DNA from 2 places in the Vibrio sp. TRT 17S01 genome. Region 1 is predicted to be linked to the other one. Evidence: predicted binding sites of a transcription regulator. Region 1 holds the regulator's gene; the other holds the start of a gene.

Region 1 (11,154 bases):
TACCGCAAAGCCTGACTGCCCCGTTTCAGAGCCACCCAAACCTTGCTCTTCAATGACTTTTAGCGCAATCGCTGTAGATGACAGCGCTAGCCCCATCCCAATCACTAAGCTAGTTTGCCAACCAATCCCAGCAAAGTGTGCAATCAGAGATAAAGCTAAAGTGGTCAATACTACTTGTGCCCCACCCAGCCCTAATATTGGGCCTTTCATCTGGAACAGTTTTTTCGGATTCAGTTCAAGACCAATCAGAAACAGCAGCAATACAACACCAAATTCAGCAAAGTGCAGAATGGCTTCAACATCGCTAATTAAACCCAGCCCCCATGGACCGATTGCTACGCCAGCCAGCAAATACCCCAAAACAGAGCCCAAACCTGCGCGCTGAGCTAAAGGAACAGCAATCACCGCTGCGGTAAGAAAAATAAAGCTGCTTTGCAGAAAATCAGATTCCATCGCCATCGCAGCCTCCTACAATCGAAAGTGGGTCTTGTAACCAGCGGCGGTATTGCTCGGCATGTTGGTAACGTTCGATATCGGTCACGTTACGTGACCAATACAGCACCAGTGGTTCGATCCAATGCATCTGACACAGCGCTGCCGTCAGCTCAAAAGGTTGTAAAATATCGGCCAGCGGGTACTTGTTATATCCCTTTTCACCAAAGGCTTCTTGCTTGCCTCCTGTGGTGATCACGCTACGCCAGTATTTTCCTTGCAGTGCGCTACCCGCCCCAAAGGCAAACCCCTTGCCTAGGACGCGGTCAATCCACTCTTTCAATAATGCTGGGCAGGAATACATAAATAGTGGATGTTGGAAAACGATAATGTCATGTTCAAGCAGTAACTGATGCTCCGCCGCGACATCAATAAAAAAGTCTGGGTAACAACCGTACAGATCGTGAAGTGTGACATGTTCCAGAGACTCAATTTTCTTAGTCATCACCTGATTGGCAATGGAGGCATTGGGCTCTGGGTGTGCAAAAATCACTAAAATTTTTGGCAGAGTTTGGCTAGTAGTCATCCTTTGGGCAGCATTCCTTTGTAACATTATGCAATCTTTTCGTTATCAGATCGTTATACGTGGTTGGCGCGCATAACGCAATGATCGACTTTTTATCCTAATCCCCCTACTATTCACCGCGACACGATTACAGACAAAGCGACAGACTATGATTACCTTTTCAGACATTCAGCTCCTACGTGGCGGCAAGCCATTATTGGATCAAACTTCCGCAACTATCCATCCCGGAGACAAGATTGGTCTGGTGGGTAAAAATGGCTGCGGTAAATCAACCCTGTTTGCTCTGATCAAAGACGAATTGTCTGTCGATGCTGGTAATTTTAGCAAACCTGCGCATTGGGAGATGGCTTGGGTTGCTCAGGAGACGCCTGCCCTTGAGCGTAGTGCGCTGGAATATGTGATCGACGGGGATCGTGAATACCGCTCTCTCGAGCAGAAACTGGCACAAGCAGAGCAAGCAGATAACGGCACTTTAGTAGCCGAAATCCACGGCCAAATCGAAACCATTGGCGGTTACAGCATCCGAGCGCGTGCCGCTGAATTACTTGATGGTCTGGGTTTTAGTCAAGCGCAGATGAGCTGGAGTCTGACCCAGTTTTCGGGGGGCTGGCGTATGCGCCTCAACCTTGCTCAAGCACTGCTGTGTCGCTCTGATTTACTTTTGCTCGATGAGCCAACCAACCACTTAGATTTGGATGCAGTCATGTGGTTAGAGCGCTGGTTACAGAATTACCCGGGGACGCTGGTTCTTATCTCACACGACCGCGATTTTCTTGACCCTATCGTAGGTCGCATCATCCACATCGAAAATCAAAGCCTCAACGAGTACACCGGCAACTACTCGTCATTTGAAGAGCAACGAGCGCAAAAACTGGTGTTGCAACAAGCGATGTTTGAAAAGCAACAAAAGCAGATGTCGCACATGCAGTCCTACATCGATCGCTTCCGTTATAAAGCCTCCAAAGCCCGTCAAGCGCAGAGCCGAATTAAAGCTCTGGAGCGCATGGAAAAAGTACTGCCTGCGCAGTTTGATAACCCATTCAGTTTCCAGTTCCGCGATCCGGATGCGCTACCAAACCCAATCATTATGATGGATGATGTCTCCGCCGGGTACGGTGACAACCTGATTCTGGAAAAAATCCGCCTTAACCTCGTTCCAGGCAGCCGCATTGGCCTACTTGGTCGCAATGGTGCCGGTAAATCGACTCTGATTAAACTGCTGTCAGGGGAGCTCAATACCCAGGGTGGCGAACTCACCTATTCTCAAGGTGTGAAAATTGGCTATTTCGCCCAGCATCAATTGGAAACACTGCATCCAGAAGAAACACCATTGCAGCACATGATGCAAATCGCACCACAAAAGACAGAATTAGAACTGCGTAACTATCTCGGTAGCTTTGGCTTCCAAGGCGACAAAGCGTTAGAAAAGGTTGCCCCTTTCTCTGGTGGTGAAAAAGCGCGCTTAGTTTTAGCTTTGATCGTCTGGCAGAAACCAAACCTATTGCTACTCGATGAGCCGACCAACCACCTTGATTTGGATATGCGTCAAGCGTTAACGCTGGCACTGCAGACCTTTGAAGGGGCAATGGTGATCGTCTCGCACGACCGTTATTTACTTCGTGCAACCACCGATGACTTGTATTTAGTCCATGATCGCCAAGTTGCACCTTTTGATGGTGATTTGAATGACTACTATAAGTGGCTAACGGATCAGCAAAAAGAACAACGTCGTGAAGCGCAAGCATCACAACCAGAGAAAAGCAGCACCAACAGTGCAGCAGCGAAGAAAGAGCAGAAACGCCGTGAAGCCGAGTTCCGTAAACAAACGGCCCCATTGCGTAAAACGCTCACCAAACTTGAAGAAAAGATGGACAAATTAGGCGCTGCGCTTGCTGAAGCCGAAGCGCAGTTAGCAGATAACAGCCTGTACGAAGCCGAAAACAAAGCCAAACTGAATCAGGTTCTTACTTTGCAGGCTGACAGCAAAGGCGAGTTAGAAGAAGTCGAGATGGAATGGATGTCATTGCAAGAAGAGCTTGAGCAGATGGAACAAGACTTCAACCAAGCCTAACGACAAAGAGCCACATTCGTGGCTCTTTTGCTTTCTCCCAACAGCAATTCGCACTGGGCTGACATTGTCATGTAGGAAACTAGCTACATTCTTTTACATAATACCAATCAGTCATATTGCACACTTTTCAAGCAATTCGCTGTAAGATAGGCCGAACAACGCTAAACTGGACCTTATCTATCCTAATCATCTACAACGGATAGCGGCCCAGAAATAACGTGAGCCAAAGCTGTGGGAGTTCAATGCTAATGAGTCAAGAGCAGGTACGTATATCACTAACACTGGAACGTTTATGGCAATTTAGCTTGCAGTATTACAGCATGCGAGAAGTTAAAGAAGCGTGCTTGAACTTGCAAAATAACTATGGTGGGAACGTCAACCTGTTGCTGTTGCTCAAATGGCTTGATGAACAAGCGGTGAGCTTCAATGAGCAAGACTGGCATTTAATTGAAGCGTGTTTAGGGCGCTCGGAAACACTATTACACAGCTATCGTGAACTAAGACGCAAACTCAAACTCCAGTTGCCGGATACCTTGTATCGTGAGGCATTACAATTTGAACTTCAACTGGAAAAGCAGCAACAAGCGGACTTGGTTGATTGCGTCAACCACCTAGCATTAAAGAATAATCAAGGGGACGCATTAACCTTAAAATATTGCCGTCAGCTCGGAGGCGAACACCTCGCCACTATTTTTGCTAAACCTGCCGAACCTCATCAACACTAGGCACACAAACCCATGACTCACTTCACCGCTGCTACAGGATTAACCAACCCTCACCTACAGACTCTGGCTCCAAGGTTTATTCGCAAGAAAGCCCTGTTTGAGCCTGTATGGCAAACACTCGATACACCGGATGGTGATTTTTTGGATCTCGCGTGGAGTGAAGATTGGCGTGCGCCGTCAGTCAGCAAGAAACCTCTATTTATCTTATTTCACGGGCTGGAAGGTTGCTTTTATAGCCCTTATGCCAATGGATTAATGGACGCATTTTCGAAGCAAGGTTGGCTCGCGGTAATGATGCATTTTCGCGGTTGCAGCGGCAAACCGAACAAACGAGCACGTGCTTACCATTCTGGAGAAACAGAAGACGCACGCCAATTTCTGCAGCATGTTCAACAACAGTTCCCTGACAATCCTAAAGTCGCGGTGGGCATTTCTCTCGGCGGAAATATGTTGGCGAATTACCTTGCCACATATGCCGACGAACCATTACTTAATGCCGCCACCATCGTTTCAGCACCCTTGGATCTGTCCGCCTGTTCTACTCGCATTGAGCAAGGCTTTTCCAAAGTATATCGACGCTACTTACTCGGCTCATTAAAGCGCAATGCACTACGCAAACACCACTTGCTCAAAGGTGAATTGGGTATCTCCTATCAACATATCCATCGGGTCACCCGTCTTTATGACTTTGATGATTTGATCACCGCACCACTACACGGTTTTAAAGATGCCGATGACTACTATCAACGCTGCTCTGGTATCCATCGCCTGAAAGAAATCCGCTTACCAACCCAAATCATTCATGCCAAGGACGACCCATTTATGACCGATGCCGTCATACCCAAGTTTGTCCTGCCAGAAAACATCGATTATCAATTGTATGACCAAGGCGGCCATGTCGGGTTTGTCAGCGGCTCGGTGCTTAAACCGAGATTTTGGCTTGAAGAGATGCTCCCCGCTTACTATGAAAGCCTGAAAACGGCATAATGACGCCTTCACACGAAGATCATAAACGAGTGAGGTATTTATGATTGTTCCTTGGCAACAAATCTCTGAAGATGCGCTGGACAACCTGATTAAAGAATTTGTCCTTCGTGAAGGGACTGACTACGGCACAGAAGAGGTTTCTCTTCAAGACAAAATTGACCAAGTTAAGGCCCAGCTCAAAACGGGTGAAGCCGTCGTTGTTTTCTCTGAATTACACGAAACGGTGGATATTCAATTACGCCAAAAGTTTTAATGATACCGTACAGCAGACGATGACAGCGCTATAATCCATGCTATAGTGGCAAACGATTCATCGTCCCGAGTGTACGATGAAATCCAACAGGTAAGTTAGTTAACGACAAGGGTTGTCATGTCAGCAAAACATCCGATTATCGCTGTAACAGGCTCATCCGGTGCAGGAACCACCACAACTTCGGAAGCTTTTCGTAAGATGTTCAATATGATGGACATTAAAGCTGCATGGGTAGAAGGTGATAGCTTTCACCGTTTCACTCGTCCTGAAATGGACGTCGAAATTCGTAAAGCTCGTGAGCAAGGCCGTCACATCAGTTATTTTGGTCCTCAGGCCAACGACTTTCCCGCCCTCGCCGAATTCTTCCGTAAATATGGCCATGAAGGTGCTGGCCAAGTACGCCGTTACCTACATACGTTTGATGAAGCCGTCCCTTATAACCAGATGCCCGGAACATTCACACCTTGGCAAGATCTGCCTGAAGGCAGTGATGTTTTGTTTTACGAAGGTTTACATGGTGGAGTCGTAGATGGTGACGTCAACGTGGCACAACATGTTGACCTTTTGATTGGCATGGTCCCGATTGTAAACTTAGAGTGGATCCAAAAATTTGTCCGCGATACGCGCGATCGCGGACACTCACGTGAAGCCGTGATGGACTCCATTGTCCGCTCGATGGACGACTACCTGAATTACATTACCCCGCAATTTTCCCGAACACACATTAACTTTCAACGCGTCCCAACGGTCGATACATCCAACCCTTTGAACGCAAAAGGCATACCAAGCTTGGATGAAAGTTTCGTTGTGATTCGTTTGCGTGGCATTAAAAATGTTGACTACCCTTACCTACTTGCCATGATTGATGGATCGTTTATGTCTCGACACAACACCATCGTTGTACCTGGTGGCAAGATGAGCTTTGCAATGGAGCTCATAGTAAGGCCGATACTACAACAGTTAATCGAAACAGGAAAAATTGGATAAAAAGTGCTAGTCGATTGCGATTACTTTTCATACCGTGATCATGTGCACATTTTTGCGTAAATTATCCGAGCTTCGACACGATTAAAATCAAGAAATCGTTTTCGAAAAAGGATACTATTTGTAGCCGAAACACAAGATAGCTTGCAGCACTGGTGAAGTGCTCTTATCCTAGTAAGCCTGATTCAAGGCTTCGCTAAAACATGGAAAGCGACAAGCGTACCCTGCAGAGGAAGTGAGATATTATGGTTCTAGGTAAACCTCAAACCGACCCAACACTAGAGTGGTTTCTTTCACATTGTCATATTCACAAGTACCCTTCTAAGAGCACGCTGATCCACGCGGGCGAGAAAGCGGAAACCTTGTACTACATCGTCAAAGGTTCTGTAGCGGTACTAATCAAGGATGAAGAAGGTAAGGAAATGATCCTTTCTTACCTAAACCAAGGTGACTTTATCGGTGAGCTTGGTCTGTTCGAAGAAGACCAAGAGCGTACTGCTTGGGTTCGTGCAAAATCTCCTTGTGAAGTTGCAGAAATCTCATTCAAGAAATTCCGTCAGCTTATCCAAGTAAACCCAGACATTCTAATGCGCCTGTCTGCTCAAATGGCTCGTCGCCTACAAGTGACTAGCCAGAAAGTAGGTGACCTAGCGTTCCTAGACGTAACTGGCCGTATTGCACAAACGCTACTAAACCTAGCGAAGCAACCAGATGCGATGACGCACCCAGACGGCATGCAAATCAAGATCACTCGTCAAGAGATTGGCCAAATCGTTGGTTGTTCTCGTGAAACAGTGGGTCGTATCCTGAAAATGCTTGAAGAGCAGAACCTAATTTCTGCACACGGTAAAACTATCGTGGTCTACGGTACTCGTTAAGCAAACGCTTGAAACGTTCTCAAAAACCCGGCTTCTTGCCGGGTTTTTTTATTGCTTTCCCCTGTGGCAGGGCTCAAACATTCACTTAAAGGTAAAGTTTCATCTCGGTGGAAGCTGTGAATAGAGACTGAACTTTTTTACTCTTCATACAACTCTTCATATTAAGTATGCCATTCGGTGTTAATTTGTAGCACGGACAATATGAAAAGGAAGTTCTATGAAGCGATTAAACATCTCGTCTATTCTCATCGCAAGTGGCCTTGCGACCAGTGCCATGGCCAACACGCCCTACACCTATAATGCGCTACAAACTGATACCCCTCCCGTCATTGATGGCGTGTTGGACGATGCGAGTTGGCACAATGCAAAAGCCACTTCGTTGTTTGTTTTGCATAATAATGGGCAATACATCGCGCTTTCTGATACATGGGCCAAAGTCACCTATGATGCAGACAATTTGTATATCGCGTATTGGGCGCAAGACCGCCACCTTTCTGCCAGCTACCAAAACCACGATGATCCGACCTACCAGAACGATGATACGGTTGAAGTATTTTTGGACCCCGATGGTGATGGGAAAAACTATTATGAACTGGGCATCTCACTCAATACGGCTTATGACGTGGTGATCCACCAACCGTCACCTTGGTCTGACGATTTAGCATGGAACATTGAAGGATTGGAGCATGCTGTTACTGTGCAAGGCACAGTGAATGATGACAGTGATGTGGATGAAGGCTACCGCGTCGAAGTTAAAATCCCACTAAAATCTCTCAACTATCTTGGTAATGGTAATGAAGAGTATCAGCACAAGCTATGGCGCTTTAATTTATTTAGAGCCAATTACAAAAGCTATGCCCCTGACTGGGAAGCTTATGCTTGGCTCTCTTGGAGTCCTGTTGGTTCTTTTGGCTTTCACCAACCTGACACATTTGCATTCTTAAATTTCTCGGATGTGCCACAGTGGCAAGCCAAAGCATATCAAGCAGGAGAGCAAGTGGCTTATCAGGGAGACATTTATCAAGCTGAGCACTACAGTGCGACCGCGGCTCCGGGCGAATCGACACTGGACAACTGGCGCATACTCAGTGACATCCCAACCCCTTACAATGCCAATCTGTATTACTTAGCGGGCGATCAGGTCAGTATGGATGATGTCATTTATCAGGCAAACTGGAAAACCAAAGGCCAGCACCCTGCGCACAGCGTTGATTGGACACGCCTCCCCTAATAAAAAAGCCGCACAATGCGGCTTTTTTGCTTTAAACGGCAACTTACTGGTTGGTACTTTCAAAGATTTTGTCTGCTGACGCCGCAACAAATCCAGGATACAGCTCCCCAGAATCCATAGGATAGCGCTTAGCAAATTCATAAAATCCGCCCGGGATCATCTCTGGCCCTTCAGAAAACTCCACCAAAACACGATCAGCCATGGTAGAGGATTGTTCCAACAGAACGTCCGGAGATCCTTTGACTTCACCACCAAACTCATTGATTGAGAAGCCAGCTTTACGCAAATGATCATTCACCTGTTTAACTTCTTCCATCGCATTGAGTTGATTCACGCTAACCGTAAAGTGGTTTGCGCCATAACCATGTGCGGCTAGCCAAGAAGCATACTCGCTCTCTTTTGCCAGCAACTCAAAATCACTGAGGCTCAAATTCCATAGACGTCCGCTATAGAGGAACGCTGGATCATTGAGTTTCGTTGCATCTACTTGCGCTACCAGCTTGTGGATGATCTGCTGCATCTCTAATGAGCATTCTTCCACTTTCAGTTCACTAATAAACACTTTAGGCTGCTTTGGATCAGGGTGTTCAAAATGTTTCGCAGCTAATTTTTTTGCCTCAAACTGGTATTCCCCTTTAGGTTGATAGCCTAAATCTAAAAATGGTTTAGCTAAGGTATCAATCCCTAACGGGGAAACATTAAACGTGCGCAGCGCAATGTGGTCATTAATCAGAGGTTCACCCTCTTCCAATAGGTAATGAACTTTTTCAGCAGAGGGACACAAGCGATGAATATAGTCATTCCATAACAACTGGAACAATGTATCTGGCGTCATAACGCCTCCTTGTTAAGGTGTTTTCGGTTATTGGAAATAATCGGCTACCCAAATAGATTGAGATAGCCTTCAACCTGTGACGTAGATATTAGAGTTATTTTTTGTTGTGATCCCTTTTGCAGCGACCACTTAACTGCGCAAAAGGAGATGGGCTGCAAGCAGCCCATTTTTTATAACGTGATTCCGGGACTGAGTGTTTCAGGAAGTAGCGTTGTTTCACCTTCCATCGATGCCATTGGATAAGCACAATAGTCCGCGGCATAATAAGCACTTGGCCTTAAGTTACCCGAGGCACCCGGTCCACCAAACGGCGCATCACCACTTGCCCCGGTCAGTTGTCGGTTACGATTGACGATGCCAGCGCGGATGTGGTCAACAAAGTAATCCCATTCACTGTCATCGGTAGAAACTAAACCTGCCGACAGACCAAAACGGGTGTCATTGGCCAACGCCACAGCCTGTTCAAGTCCCTGATATCGTACGACCTGCAAGAGTGGCCCAAAATACTCTTCATCCGGTAGATCCGCGATAGCAGTGACATCAATAATGCCCGGAGTGACAAAAGCAGCTTCGCCACCTTTAGCTTCGAGTAAACTCAGCCCACCAAGCTGTTGCAAGTTCGCTTGTGCCTGAAGAATAAACTGCGCCGCCGTTTTGGAAATTTGAGGCCCCATAAACGGTGCTGGTTGCGCGAATGGTTCATCAACGCGGATCTGCTGAGTCGCTTCCACTAAGCGGCTTACTAAGCGATCACCCTTTTCTCCCACTGGCACATACAAACGACGAGCACAGGTGCAGCGCTGACCCGCACTGATAAATGCCGATTGAATAATGGTATATACCGTCGCGTCTAACTCGCCATACTGCTCTGAAATAACCATCGGGTTGTTACCCCCCATTTCAAGAGCCAGCATTTTCTCAGGCTGACCCGCAAATTGACGGTGCAGTACATGGCCAGTGTTCGCACTCCCCGTAAACAGCACACCATCGATGCCCTTGGCATCCGCCAGTGCAATGCCAGTTTCTTTTGCCCCTTGGACAAGATTGATCACACCCGCAGGTAAGCCCGCTTTCTCCCACAGCTTCATCGCAAGTTCACCCGTCAGAGGGGTTTGTTCTGACGGTTTGAACACCACAGTGTTCCCAGCGAGCAAGGCCGGAACGATGTGTCCATTGGGCAAATGCCCGGGGAAATTGTAAGGCCCAAAGACCGCCATCACACCGAGTGGTCGATGACGCAGGACGATCTGATTGCCAGCCGCTTCACGTGTGGTTTCACCTGTACGGCTGTGATAGGCACGGATAGAAATCGCGATTTTACCCGCCATCGCCGCCGCTTCAGTGCGCGTTTCCCATAGCGGCTTTCCTGTTTCTTTAGCAATAGTTTCAGCAATCTCTTCTGCGTGGAGCTTCACAATCTCAGCGAACTTCACGACGACCGCTTCACGCGCTTCAAAGCTCAGTTTTTTCCAACTAAGAAATGCCTCGCGAGCCGCCTTAACCGCAGCTTCAACTTGAGCAGGCGTTGCACTATCACCTTGCCAAATCACTTCATTGTTGTAGGGTGCTAACGATGTCATCGCTTCACCTTGCCCAGCGACCCATTCGCCTGCAATCCAATGTGTCATAACCGTTTCCTTTTTACTGAGCCAACATACGAACGTAATCACCTTCTTGCACTTGCAGTGCTTGAGCGACCTCTGGTGATAAGATGGCGGTTTCGGTTGCCTGATCGTATCCCGCTTTCGCAGCCGCAGCGCGGAAGTGCTCAAATGAGGTATTGCACATCAGGTAATCTTGCGAACTGGTATGCTCTGCAATCGAGACTTTGGCTCGGAACGAGTGGCGCACCGACTCGATATTGCGCAAATCACATTCTACTGTCGGGCCTGCATCAAAAATATCGACATAGTTACGGCAGGTAAAACCTTCTTTCTCCAGCAGTCTTAACGCCGGTTTGGTGTTTTCATGCACCTTACCAACCACAGCCTGTGCTTCCTTGCTGAGCAAGTTAATGTAGATTGGCAGCTTCGGCATCAGATCCGCAATAAAGCCTTTTTTACCAATCCCAGTAAGATAATCAGCCATGGTGAAATCGATGGAGAAAAAATGCTCTTGCAACCATTGCCAGAATGGCGAGTTGCCTTCTTCATCTGAGACACCACGCATCTC
Region 2 (11,154 bases), on a different contig from region 1:
GATACCTCTGCTCGATAATACGATCTTGCAATACCTATTTATGTGGATGACCAAAATCGGTTTGGTCGCATTTATTTACCTGCCAGTAATGTTTGCCATTGCGATCCCTCTCGGTCTAGCTCGTGAAGAAAAAGGGGTAGCGGCTTTCTCGGGTTTTGTCGGATACGCGGCGTTCAATCTAGCGATCAATTTCTTTCTAACCGTCAATGGTGTGCTGGCCGATGAAGCGCAGCGCACTGCCTACGGTGTTAAAAGCATTATCGGTATTGAGTCCATTGATACAGGGATCCTAGGTGCGGTCATGGTGGGCATCATTGTGGCTCGTCTTCACCAGCGTTACTACACCTTTAAAATGCCAGATGCTCTGGCGTTCTTTGGTGGTGCGCGTTTTGTCCCGATTATCTCTGCCATCGTATTAGGTATCGTCGGTGTTCTTATTCCATTTATCTGGCCATATTTTGCAAAAGGCATCAACGGCATCGGTTATGCGATTGCTGGTGCTGGGGACTTCGGTCCAATGCTGTTTGGTACTGGTGAACGCTTATTGCTACCAATTGGTTTGCACCATATTTTGGTGGCGTTGATCCGCTTTACAGAAGCGGGTGGCACAATGGAGGTGTGTAATCACACGGTATCTGGTGCGCTGAATATTTTCTATGCGGAACTATCATGCCCAACCACGCAAAGTTTTACGCCTGAAGTCACAGCGTTCTTATCACAAGGGAAAATGCCGACTTTCCTTGGCGGGTTACCGGGTGCGGCTCTGGCGATGTACCACTGCGCCAAGCCGGAAAGTCGCCATAAAATTAAAGCACTGCTTATTTCAGGTGTTGTGGCGTGTATGGTCGGTGGTATTACTGAGCCATTGGAATTCCTGTTCTTATTCGTTGCTCCGGTACTTTACTTCATTCACGCGATACTCACTGGCCTTGGCTTCATGATCATGGGTATGCTGGAAGTCACTATCGGGAATACCGATGGCAACCTAATTGACTTCCTCGTCTTTGGGGTTCTGCAAGGGACGGCTACCAAATGGTACCTAGTGCCTGTTGTTGCCGGTATTTGGTTTGCGGTTTATTACAGTGTGTTCCGTTTTGCTATTCTCAGATTCAACCTCAAAACCCCTGGCCGTGAAGTCGATACCGCAGAAGTTGACAAAGAACTTGAGGCAAGTTTTATCAATGAATCAGGCAAAGGTGCGGCAGTACTGGCAGCTCTTGGTGGGAAAGATAACATTACTGCGTTAGACAACTGTATTACCCGTTTGCGCTTATCGGTTAAAGATATGTCCTTGGTTAACGATGCCAGCTTGAAAGCGCACGGTGCGTTGGGGGTGGTGAAACTGGATGAGCATAACTTGCAGGTGGTGATCGGGACGCAGGTTCATCTCGTCAAAAATGAAATTCAGTCTTTGATGACTGCCAGCTAAAACAACATTCCCCCGTGCGGTAATGCAAGGGGGAATGAGGAGACGGTAATGACTCATCAGTATGACTTTGATACCTCAATTGATCGCACGGGGACCTACTGCACGCAATGGGACTATGTGCAAGATAGGTTTGGTAAGGAAGGTTTATTGCCTTTCACAATCTCGGATATGGATTTCGCAGCACCGAATGTTGTTCTAGATGCCTTGAAACAACGTTTGGAGCATCCGGTTCTTGGTTACAGCCGCTGGAATCACCGCGACTTTAGATCTGCAGTGACAGCATGGTTTCATCGGCGTTTTGATGCCATGTTTGACGAACAAGCGATCGTTTATGGCCCTTCGGTTATCTACATCATCTCTAGTTTGATCCAACAATGGAGCAAGCCAGGACAAGGCGTGGTATACCACGCGCCCGGCTACGATGCGTTTGATCGCATGATTGCCGGCCAGCAGCGCGTGTGTGTTCCAAGCTCACTGCTCAAAGAGCATGGTCAGTTCAGTATCAACTGGTGTGAGCTTGAGCAGCAACTGGCTGATCCAAATAACCGGATTTTCTTATTGTGTAGCCCACACAACCCAACGGGGCGAGTGTGGAGCAAAGAAGAATTAATACGCATTGCCAAGCTGTGCCAGCGACACAAAGTGGCCGTGATCTCCGATGAAATTCATATGGATATTGCGTTCAAACCGCACACACCATGGCAAGGTTTTGGGCTTGAAATGCCATGGGCATTGGTGAGCTCGGCAAGTAAGTCGTTCAATATCCCAGCCCTAACTGGTGCGTATGCCATCATTCCCGATCAGCAATGTCGTGATGATTACTTATTTAAACTCAAGCATGTTGATGGGCTTTCTTCGCCAGCGATTCTCGGTGTGCTCGCAACCATGGCTGCCTACCAAAAAGGGCATGAGTGGTTGGATGCACTAAATGACTATGTGCTTGGTAACCACAAATATGTACAAACGGCCCTAAATTCAGCGATACCGCAAATCCATTATCAACTGCCGGAAGCAACTTATCTTGCTTGGATAGACCTTTCTTCGTTACCGCTGGATATGGCGGCGTTAAACCGGACGTTAATTGATCAGTATGATGTGGCAATCATGCAGGGCAGTACGTATGGCGACGTTGGAAAAGACTACGTGCGTTTAAATCTTGGATGTCCAAGAAGCAAGGTTGAAGCGGGTGTGGCGGCGTTGATTGCCGCGATACAAGCTCAGTTGACTGGTGAATGACCACAGCAAGAGAGTGAGCATTATGTCATTGTATAAGCTTGATAATGTAATTAAACACTACGCGTGGGGGAGCAAACAGTCCGTCACCGAGCTGTTTGGTATCACGAACCCAACCAATGAACCGATGGCGGAAATCTGGATGGGGGCTCACCCAGCAGGGTGCTCTAAAGTATCGGAAACGCAGTGCCATATTTCTGAAGTGATTAATGCCGACAAATTGGGCCTGTTGGGGGACTATACGACGGCAAGGTATGGCGAATTGCCTTTCTTGTTCAAAGTGTTGGCCGCAGAAACGCCATTATCGATTCAGGTTCATCCAAGAAAAGAAAAAGCGGAAATTGGTTTTGCCCGAGAAAACCAACAAGGTTTACCGTTGGATGCGCCGAACCGCAGTTACAAAGATCCGAACCATAAACCGGAGCTGGTATATGCACTGACCTTTTACCGCGCTATGAACGGTTTTCGCCCGATAGCGCAGATCGTATCGCTGTTTCGTCAGGCAGGGTTGTATTCGTTGGAACCAGAGCTGGATTTGCTGGAGTCGACGCCCAACTCCGCAGGGTTAAAACAGTTCTTTACCACCATCATGTCGTTGGATGAAATGCGTAAAGAACGCGTATTGACGGAGCTATATACCTCGTTAAATAGGCCTGCGAAGACCGCTCAGCTAAGAGAAGCGTATCACTATATTCGAGAGTTCATGCAACACTATCAAGATGATATCGGGTTGCTGTCTCCCCTGATTTTGAACACGATTGAACTTGAGCCCGGAGAGGCGATGTTCTTGCATGCTGAAACACCGCATGCGTATGTTCAGGGAACCGGGTTAGAGTTGATGGCCAATTCGGATAACGTGTTGCGGGCAGGATTAACTACGAAATTTATAGATATTCCAGAGCTAATTGATAACACCGCGTTTATTCCCGTGTGCGCGGATGCATTAAAAGTAAGTCCAGTTTCGAAAGAAGATCGCCAAAGTTTTCCGATCCCAGTGGATGACTTTAGCCTTGATATCATCACGGTCGATCATGTCGGTAAAATTCAATTCATTCGCAGTGCAGAAATTCTGTTTTGTATTGAAGGTAATGTGGTGATTTCTTCAGGAGAGCAAGAATTAGCGCTGAAAACTGGTGACTCGATATTGATCGGTAACAATAGCCATTCCTATGTTTATAGCGGTCAAGGAAGGCTCGCAAGGGCATACAATTAAAGAACAGATGAGCAAAAGCCCTGAACGTGTTCAGGGCTTTTTCGGTTTAGTATCCCATCAATTGGAGAAGGTTTTCTGCAGTTGAAATCGCTTCTTTTCGATTGGCGATATTCAGCTTTTGATAGAGGTTTCGAATGTGAGTTTTAATGGTGGTGCCGGCCACATCAAGCTCTTGTGCAATTTGCTCGTTACTAAAGCCAGAATAGATCAGTCCAAGCACCTGCCATTCACGCTGAGTTAGTGGGCTAGTACGAACCAATTCCGGAATGTTTGGGTGGTTCACTAACTTTTCTACAAACTCTTCATCAAAGTGGACAGAGCGGCTGCGTTGCGTGGTGGAAATCTCTTTGGTGAGCTTCTGCGCACGGTGGCGCTCCAAATCACCCAGCTCCGACTTGTGACTTAATTTCTCTAAAATATGACCAATTTTGCTGCCATCTACTAGGAAGTTGCCTAAAATCCCTGTTTGGTTGGTCAGCTCCAATGCTTGCTTTAATAACGCTCGTGCAGCTTCTTCGTTTTCTTCTGTGGCAGCCAGTACCGCTTCAACAATCAAGTTACGGTTGGTATCGGTGATCAACTGGTTTTCTTGGGCTTGTTGTTGTAAGAAATCCAGTGTCTCGTGGGCTTTTTCAAGCTCACCCAAATTGATATACGCACGAGCAATATTGCGCCATTGTAGCTGGGTGAAGTGGTTGCACGCTTTCTCTGGTCGAGTCGTCGTTTTGAGCCAGTGTTGAATGGATTCCATATCTCCACGGGCTTGCCAGTATAGAATTAACGACAGAGAGGCATTGGCTGTCCAGTCAACATGGTAGGTTGACTGTTTTAGCAGATGGACAATTTGATCGATAAACTTGGCTGCTTTATCCAGCTCTCCTCGACCAATGGCTATACGTGCCAACATCGAGTAGCTATGTAAGTGCTTACTCGGTGAGTGGTTACCCAGCACATCAAGTCCTTTGTACGAACACTCTTCAGCTTCATCTAATCGATTCCAGCACCAGAGGATCTGGGCGCGAACTCGCAGCAAAAATTCATGCAATGGCACTTGATGTAACTGCTGCTCTTCAATCAGACGAAAGGCATTGTCTTGCACTTCATATGCCGCCTGAACATAACCCTGAGCGATCAAAATTTCGCTCTGCTGTAACATGGCCCAAAGCGCTTGATGGTAGACCTGATATTGACGCGCCAGTTTCTCAGTTTGCTGCATCATCGGTAGTGCACGACTCAGTTGCCCAAGCACGTGATTGACTTCGCCCACCACAGAAGTGGCGACGATTCGACTGCGGTAAACTGTGCTGTCGAGTTGGCTCAAGGCCAGCTCAGCCAGCTCTAAAGCTTTTTCTGGTTCGTTTTGGTTAATGGCGACCTGTGCTCTCAGCGCATTGAACTCACCCTGCTCATTAGTAGAGAGCTGCACGTTAAACGCGTTCATTTGGTCATCGGCTTTTTTCAGTAGATCGCCGACATCGTCATAGCGATGCTGACTTTGTGCGAGCCATGCCTGCAACATACACAGTTTAGGTTCGCTATAAAGCTGTTCAGGTTTCAAAGCGTTAATGGCACGTTCCAAGGTCTGCAACTCACCGTGGTTGAACATTTTCCAGCCATATTGAGTCAAGATATCCGCGACTAGTTGGCCGTTGCGAGCTTTTCGTGCATGGCGCAACGCTTGATGCGGTGAGGCTTGGCTCAACCACGCGTGGGCGGCTGCCTCATGTAACTCTTGTTCTTGTTGTGGAATACGTGCTAATCGTTCGTGAGAGAGAAATTCGGCAAATAGATTGTGGAATCGGAACCAATTCTGCTCCCCTTCCAACGGATGAATGAACAAACCAAAACGATTGAGGGACTCAATCATACTGAGCGCATCGTCGCGCTTGGTCAGTGCTGACACCAATGCATCGTTAAAATGGTCGAGTACGGAACACTGCATTAGAAACTGGCGGGTTTCTTGGTCGAGCAAATCAAACACTTCTTCAACCAGATAATCCCACAGGTGGCCGTGATTAAACTGGGAAACGGATTCTGCTGATTGCGCGAGGGTACGTTTTTGATGCTGTGCTTGCAGTGCGATTAACTGCAAGGCGGATGGCCAACCTTCAACATAATGGCGCAGGCTATCTGCCGTGACATCATCAATGCCGTCAGCGACTCGTTGGTTGAAGAAGCGGGTTGTTTCTTCGGTATCAAAGGCCAAGAGATCGTTACCAATCTCAATCATTAAATCACGAACACGTAAGTTTGCTGTACCAAGTGGAGGTGCGGCGCGACTGGTCACAACCAGTGTGAGATTGTCGGGCATATGTTTAAGGAAAAAGCGCATCGCTTCGTGAATATCGTCTTCTGCGATCAAATGATAATCGTCGAGTACCAAGTAGCACTCTTGATGAAATTGCGACATTTCGGCAAACACTTCGCCGAAAAGGGAGTGTAGGGAAGAAAACTGGCGCTTTTCCGCTAATTTCTGCGAGTTTGGGCAGGCATCATTGGTGGCTTTGTTCAAGGCTTTAAGCAGGTAGTTCATAAAGCGAAATGAGTCGTTGTCGCTTTCATCAATACTGTACCAGCCGACATTAGGTTTATCCGCTAACCACTGTGCTGCCATGGTGGTTTTGCCATAACCAGCTGGTGAGCGAAACAAAATAAGTTTGTAGCAAGGTGCTTGCTGGAGTATGTCGAGTACTCTTGGACGTACAATCGCATTATGCAAGCGCCCAGGACGAGTTAACTTCGAAGGAATCCACATCTTCTTACATCCTGTTCTTATATCTTCAGTGCTTCGGATGAGCACGTTATATCTTGGGTTATCAATCTATTCCCGGAGGATTGGGCGGATGGTAACGGAACTCGATCACTACGGTTATTGATCAGAGGCCCGTTTTTTACTTATTTCGCGAAGCGTAGTTTTCTACGCCTTATATTTGTGAACTAAATCACTTAAAGGTGGGTGTGAAAGCAGGCTGTTCGCACAAAACTGCACCGTTATTAGTGCAATTCTATGAATGCGAAAAAACAGAGTGTGATCTCACGTACATTCTTATCAATTCACCCAGAGACTCTCCATGCTCGGTCTTCATTAACGACTAGTTTTATTTGAGTTGGCGTTGTGATCTTAATCACTATGGATTTGGCTGCGTGTCGTGGTTAATGAGAGTTGGATCACCTGGCCGTTGTTTGTACGCCGTCTACGCCCTGACATCTCCTCCTAATACTCCTCTGGGGTAGGAGGATGTTTTGATGTCTGTCGCCATGCACGATATGGCACAGATGGATTAAAACTAAAAAAATGTAAGTGAGATTTCGGAATGAAACCTGCGCAACAAACTGCTTTTGATAAAGCTGCTTTCCAAGAAAGCGTGAAAAAACACCTCTCAGCAACCTATGCTACTACGGTAGAGCGAGCCTCTAGCCGTGCATGGTATTTAGCTATGGGACGCGCTCTAGCTGAGCTGACCACCTTTGATATGCTGCAAACAGAACAAGACGATGCTATCCGTAGTGCGAAGAGTGTGAACTACCTTTCGCTTGAGTTTTTGATTGGCCGTCTAACCGGTAATAACCTGATCAGCATGGGATTATATGAACAAATCACCGAGGCTATGAGCGAGTTAGGCCAAAACCTAACAGATTTGCTTGAAGAAGAGCGCGATCCTTCGTTAGGAAACGGTGGTTTAGGCCGACTGGCGGCTTGCTTTATGGATTCACTCGCTGCGCAAGAGTTTCCAACGGTTGGCTATGGTCTGCACTATGAATACGGCCTATTTAAGCAATCTTTTGCGAAAGGGCACCAACAAGAAGCGCCAGATGCATGGTGTGGTGTTGAAGGGTATCCATGGGAAGTTGCACGTCCTGAACTCGCTCAGGAAATTGGTTTCTATGGTCATGTCGAGGTTTATCAAGACAACGGTAAAGAGCGTCGCCGCTGGGTTCCGGGTATGGCTGTAAAAGCAATGCCGTGGGATCTGCCAATTGTTGGTTACCAAAGTGAGACGGTTTATCCGCTACGTTTATGGGAATGTCAGGCTATCGCACCTTTCTCTCTCGCCAGTTTTAATAACGGCGACTATTTTGAAGCGCAGCATGCATTGATTGATGCAGGTAACATTACCAAAGTGCTGTATCCAAATGATAACCATGAAAAAGGCAAGACACTGCGCCTGATGCAACAGTATTTCCACAGTGCAGCCTCGGTTCGAGATATTCTTCGTCGCCACGAAGAAACGGGTCATACGTTGGCCTCATTACCAAAATACGAAACAATTCAGCTCAATGACACCCATCCAACCATCGCAATCCCAGAGTTAATGCGTATTCTGATGGATGAAAAAGCGCTGTGTTGGGATGATGCATGGCATATCTGTTCACAGACATTCGCCTACACCAACCACACCTTACTGCCTGAAGCGCTTGAAACATGGGATGAATCTCTGATCCAGCGCCTACTGCCTCGTCATATGGAAATCATCTACGAAATCAACCACCGCTTCTTGGAAGAGGTTCGTGCTAAATGGCCGGGGGATGTCGCTAAGCAGCAAAAGCTGTCTATCATCCAAGATGGTTTCCACCGCATGGTGCGTATGGCTAATCTTTGTGTGGTTGGATCTTATGCAGTAAACGGCGTTGCCGCATTGCACTCAGAGCTGGTGAAACGCGATCTCTTCCCTGAATTCCATGAACTCTACCCAACGCGTCTACACAATGTGACCAATGGTATTACGCCGCGCCGTTGGCTGAAGTTCTGTAACCCGGGTTTATCGGCGTTGATTTCCGAGAAAATTGGTGATGAATGGCCTGCGGATCTAGACCAATTAGAATCCATTGCTCAATACGCAGAGGATGCGGCATTCCAGAAGTCATTCATGGCTGTGAAAAAAGAGAATAAGCAGCGTTTAGCCGATTGGGTACAAGAAAATATGGGGATCGAGCTGGATACGAATGCGATCTTTGATGTGCAAATTAAGCGCTTGCATGAATACAAACGTCAGCACCTGAACATGCTCCACATTTTGTCGCTGTACCATCGTTTGGTGAACGATCCTGAGTTTGATATGGCTCCGCGTGTGGTGTTCTTTGCGGCTAAAGCAGCACCGGGTTATCACTTAGCCAAAGAGATCATTTATGCCATCAACATGATTGCTGAAAAAGTGAATAATGACCCGCGTATCGGCAACAAGCTTAAAGTGGTGTTTATCCCAGACTACCGCGTCAGCATGGCTGAAATCATCATTCCAGCGGCGGATGTTTCTGAGCAAATTTCGACTGCGGGTAAAGAAGCTTCGGGTACCGGCAACATGAAGATGGCGCTGAATGGTGCGTTGACGATCGGTACGATGGATGGTGCCAACGTTGAGATCCGTGAAGAGGTGGGTGACGACAACATCTATATCTTCGGTTTGGAAGTGGATGAATTGGAAGCGCTGAAAGCCAGCGGGTACAACCCGTATGACTATTACAATGCGGATCCATTATTGAAAGCGTCTCTGGATTTGCTACTGACGGATGAGTTTACGCCGGGTGAAGTCGGTAAACTGCGAGCTACGTACGAAAGCTTGTTGGATGGCGGTGACCCGTACTTGGTGTTGGCCGATTTTGCATCCTACATTCAAGCGCATGAAGATATGGATAAGCAATACCGTGATCAATCAGGTTGGGCCAAGAAAGCGATACTCAATACCGCATTGGTCGGTAAATTCAGCTCAGACCGCAGTATCCGTGATTACGTGAATAACATCTGGAAATTGGAAGCTGTTCATCGTTAATCACAATCCTATTAAGCCAAGGCCATTGTGCCTTGGCTGCCTATTATTAATGAATTAAACCCTACATTTTTGAAGGTGTAAGCCGTCCTTCGGAGAGAGCGATGAAACACGATAATGCATTAAAACAAGTCGCTGAAATGGCAAAAATTGCCGACAGCTACGTTAGCGCGTGGGGAGATGAAGCGAAAGTGGAAGAGTCCACGATCCTTCACTTACTGACGTCTTTAGGTTACGACACGACAAATGATGAAACTTTGCTTAAATCTGCAGAGAAAAAACATAAAAAAGATGTTATTGACCCAGTATTAGTGGTGCGTGATAGCAAGCCTGTTCACGTCCCTTTATATTTAGGAAGCAGTGCCCGAGAGAGTGATTTTAGCTGGCGTCTGGAGACGGAGCAGGGAGAGGTACTGGAAGGCTATCTTCAATCGCAAATTGTGTCTGATGAGCGTAGTGAGGGTGGCCCTTTAGTGTTTGCTCTGCCAAGTGATCTACCTTGGGGTTATCACACTTTAACGCTGGTACGAAAACGCCGTAAGTCGCCTTATCAGATGACGCTTATTGTCACGCCGAACGCATGTTTTAAACAACCGGCGATGGAACAAGGTAAAAAAATGTGGGGGCCGAGTATTCAGCTTTACACCCTACGTACGCAGCATAACTGGGGGATTGGCGATTTTGGCGATCTAAAGCAGTTGGTGGCGGATATTGCCTCTCGTGGTGGTGATTTTGTGGGGCTAAACCCAATTCATTCGCTCTTTCCTGCAAACCCAGAAGGGGCCAGCCCATACAGCCCATCCTCGCGTCGCTGGCTCAACATCTTGTACATCGATGTAAGCTCTGTGCCCGAGTTCGCGCTGAGCGCCGAAGCGCAGCAAACCGTTGGCAGCGCAGAGTTTCAGCAGCGTCTGCAACAAGCGCGTGATGCTCATTGGGTCAACTATACCGAAGTTGCTGCATTAAAAATGGCCGTATTGCCGTTGCTGTTTGCTGAGTTTAAAGCGCGCCATTTGGATAAAAATACTGATCGCGCTAAAGCGTTCCTCGATTTTGTGGAAGTCGGTGGTGATAGTTTAATGCATCAAGCGGCTTTTGACGCCTTGCATGCGACGCTGCACGCAGAAGATTCGTCGGTGTGGGGCTGGCCAGTCTTCCCTGAGCAATATCGCCATTTCAGTAGCAATGCAGTACAAAAATTCATTCAAAATAACCAAGATCTGGTTCATCTATACATGTATTTACAATGGGTGGCTGATGTTCAGATCAAAGAAGCGCAGGTGCTAGCAGAAGAAAAAGGCATGAAAGTTGGCCTGTACCGAGATTTAGCTGTTGGGGTCGCAGACTCGGGCAGTGAAACTTGGGCAGATGACGGCAACTTAATTCTGGATGCCAGTATTGGTGCTCCACCGGATGTGCTTGGGCCACTTGGTCAAAATTGGGGGTTACCGCCACTGAACCCTCAAGTGCTAAAAGCGACAGGTTATGATGCGTATATCAAACTCCTGCAAGCC

Evidence for each region. Region 1 encodes CRP, which controls carbon source genes, mostly activating them, when cyclic AMP is high. Its sites were predicted from a motif close to TGTGANNNNNNTCACA; they were not measured.
Region 2: malT (HTH-type transcriptional regulator MalT) is a predicted target of CRP. The motif match lies at 6,899-6,914, and genes of this name have one in related genera.

What each region holds. Positions count from the first base shown of each region.
Region 1 covers NZ_JBNJOG010000007.1:224,518-235,671, reverse strand. Annotated here, with positions in the region: gene kefB (glutathione-regulated potassium-efflux system protein KefB) at 1-459, opposite strand, end outside; gene kefG (glutathione-regulated potassium-efflux system ancillary protein KefG) at 443-1,018, opposite strand; gene ACQEXS_RS13345 (ABC transporter ATP-binding protein) at 1,167-3,089, shown strand; gene ACQEXS_RS13340 (TIGR02444 family protein) at 3,338-3,814, shown strand; gene ACQEXS_RS13335 (hydrolase) at 3,827-4,801, shown strand; gene ACQEXS_RS13330 (YheU family protein) at 4,842-5,054, shown strand; gene ACQEXS_RS13325 (phosphoribulokinase) at 5,172-6,041, shown strand; gene crp (cAMP-activated global transcriptional regulator CRP) at 6,284-6,916, shown strand; gene ACQEXS_RS13315 (sugar-binding protein) at 7,134-8,147, shown strand; gene ACQEXS_RS13310 (DUF1338 domain-containing protein) at 8,191-8,982, opposite strand; gene astD (succinylglutamate-semialdehyde dehydrogenase) at 9,153-10,610, opposite strand; gene astA (arginine N-succinyltransferase) at 10,624-11,154, opposite strand, start outside.
Region 2 covers NZ_JBNJOG010000019.1:39,206-50,359, reverse strand. Annotated here, with positions in the region: gene malX (maltose/glucose-specific PTS transporter subunit IIBC) at 1-1,429, shown strand, start outside; gene ACQEXS_RS20100 (MalY/PatB family protein) at 1,478-2,665, shown strand; gene manA (mannose-6-phosphate isomerase, class I) at 2,688-3,875, shown strand; gene malT (HTH-type transcriptional regulator MalT) at 3,922-6,630, opposite strand; gene ACQEXS_RS20085 (glycogen/starch/alpha-glucan phosphorylase) at 7,190-9,643, shown strand; gene malQ (4-alpha-glucanotransferase) at 9,745-11,154, shown strand, end outside.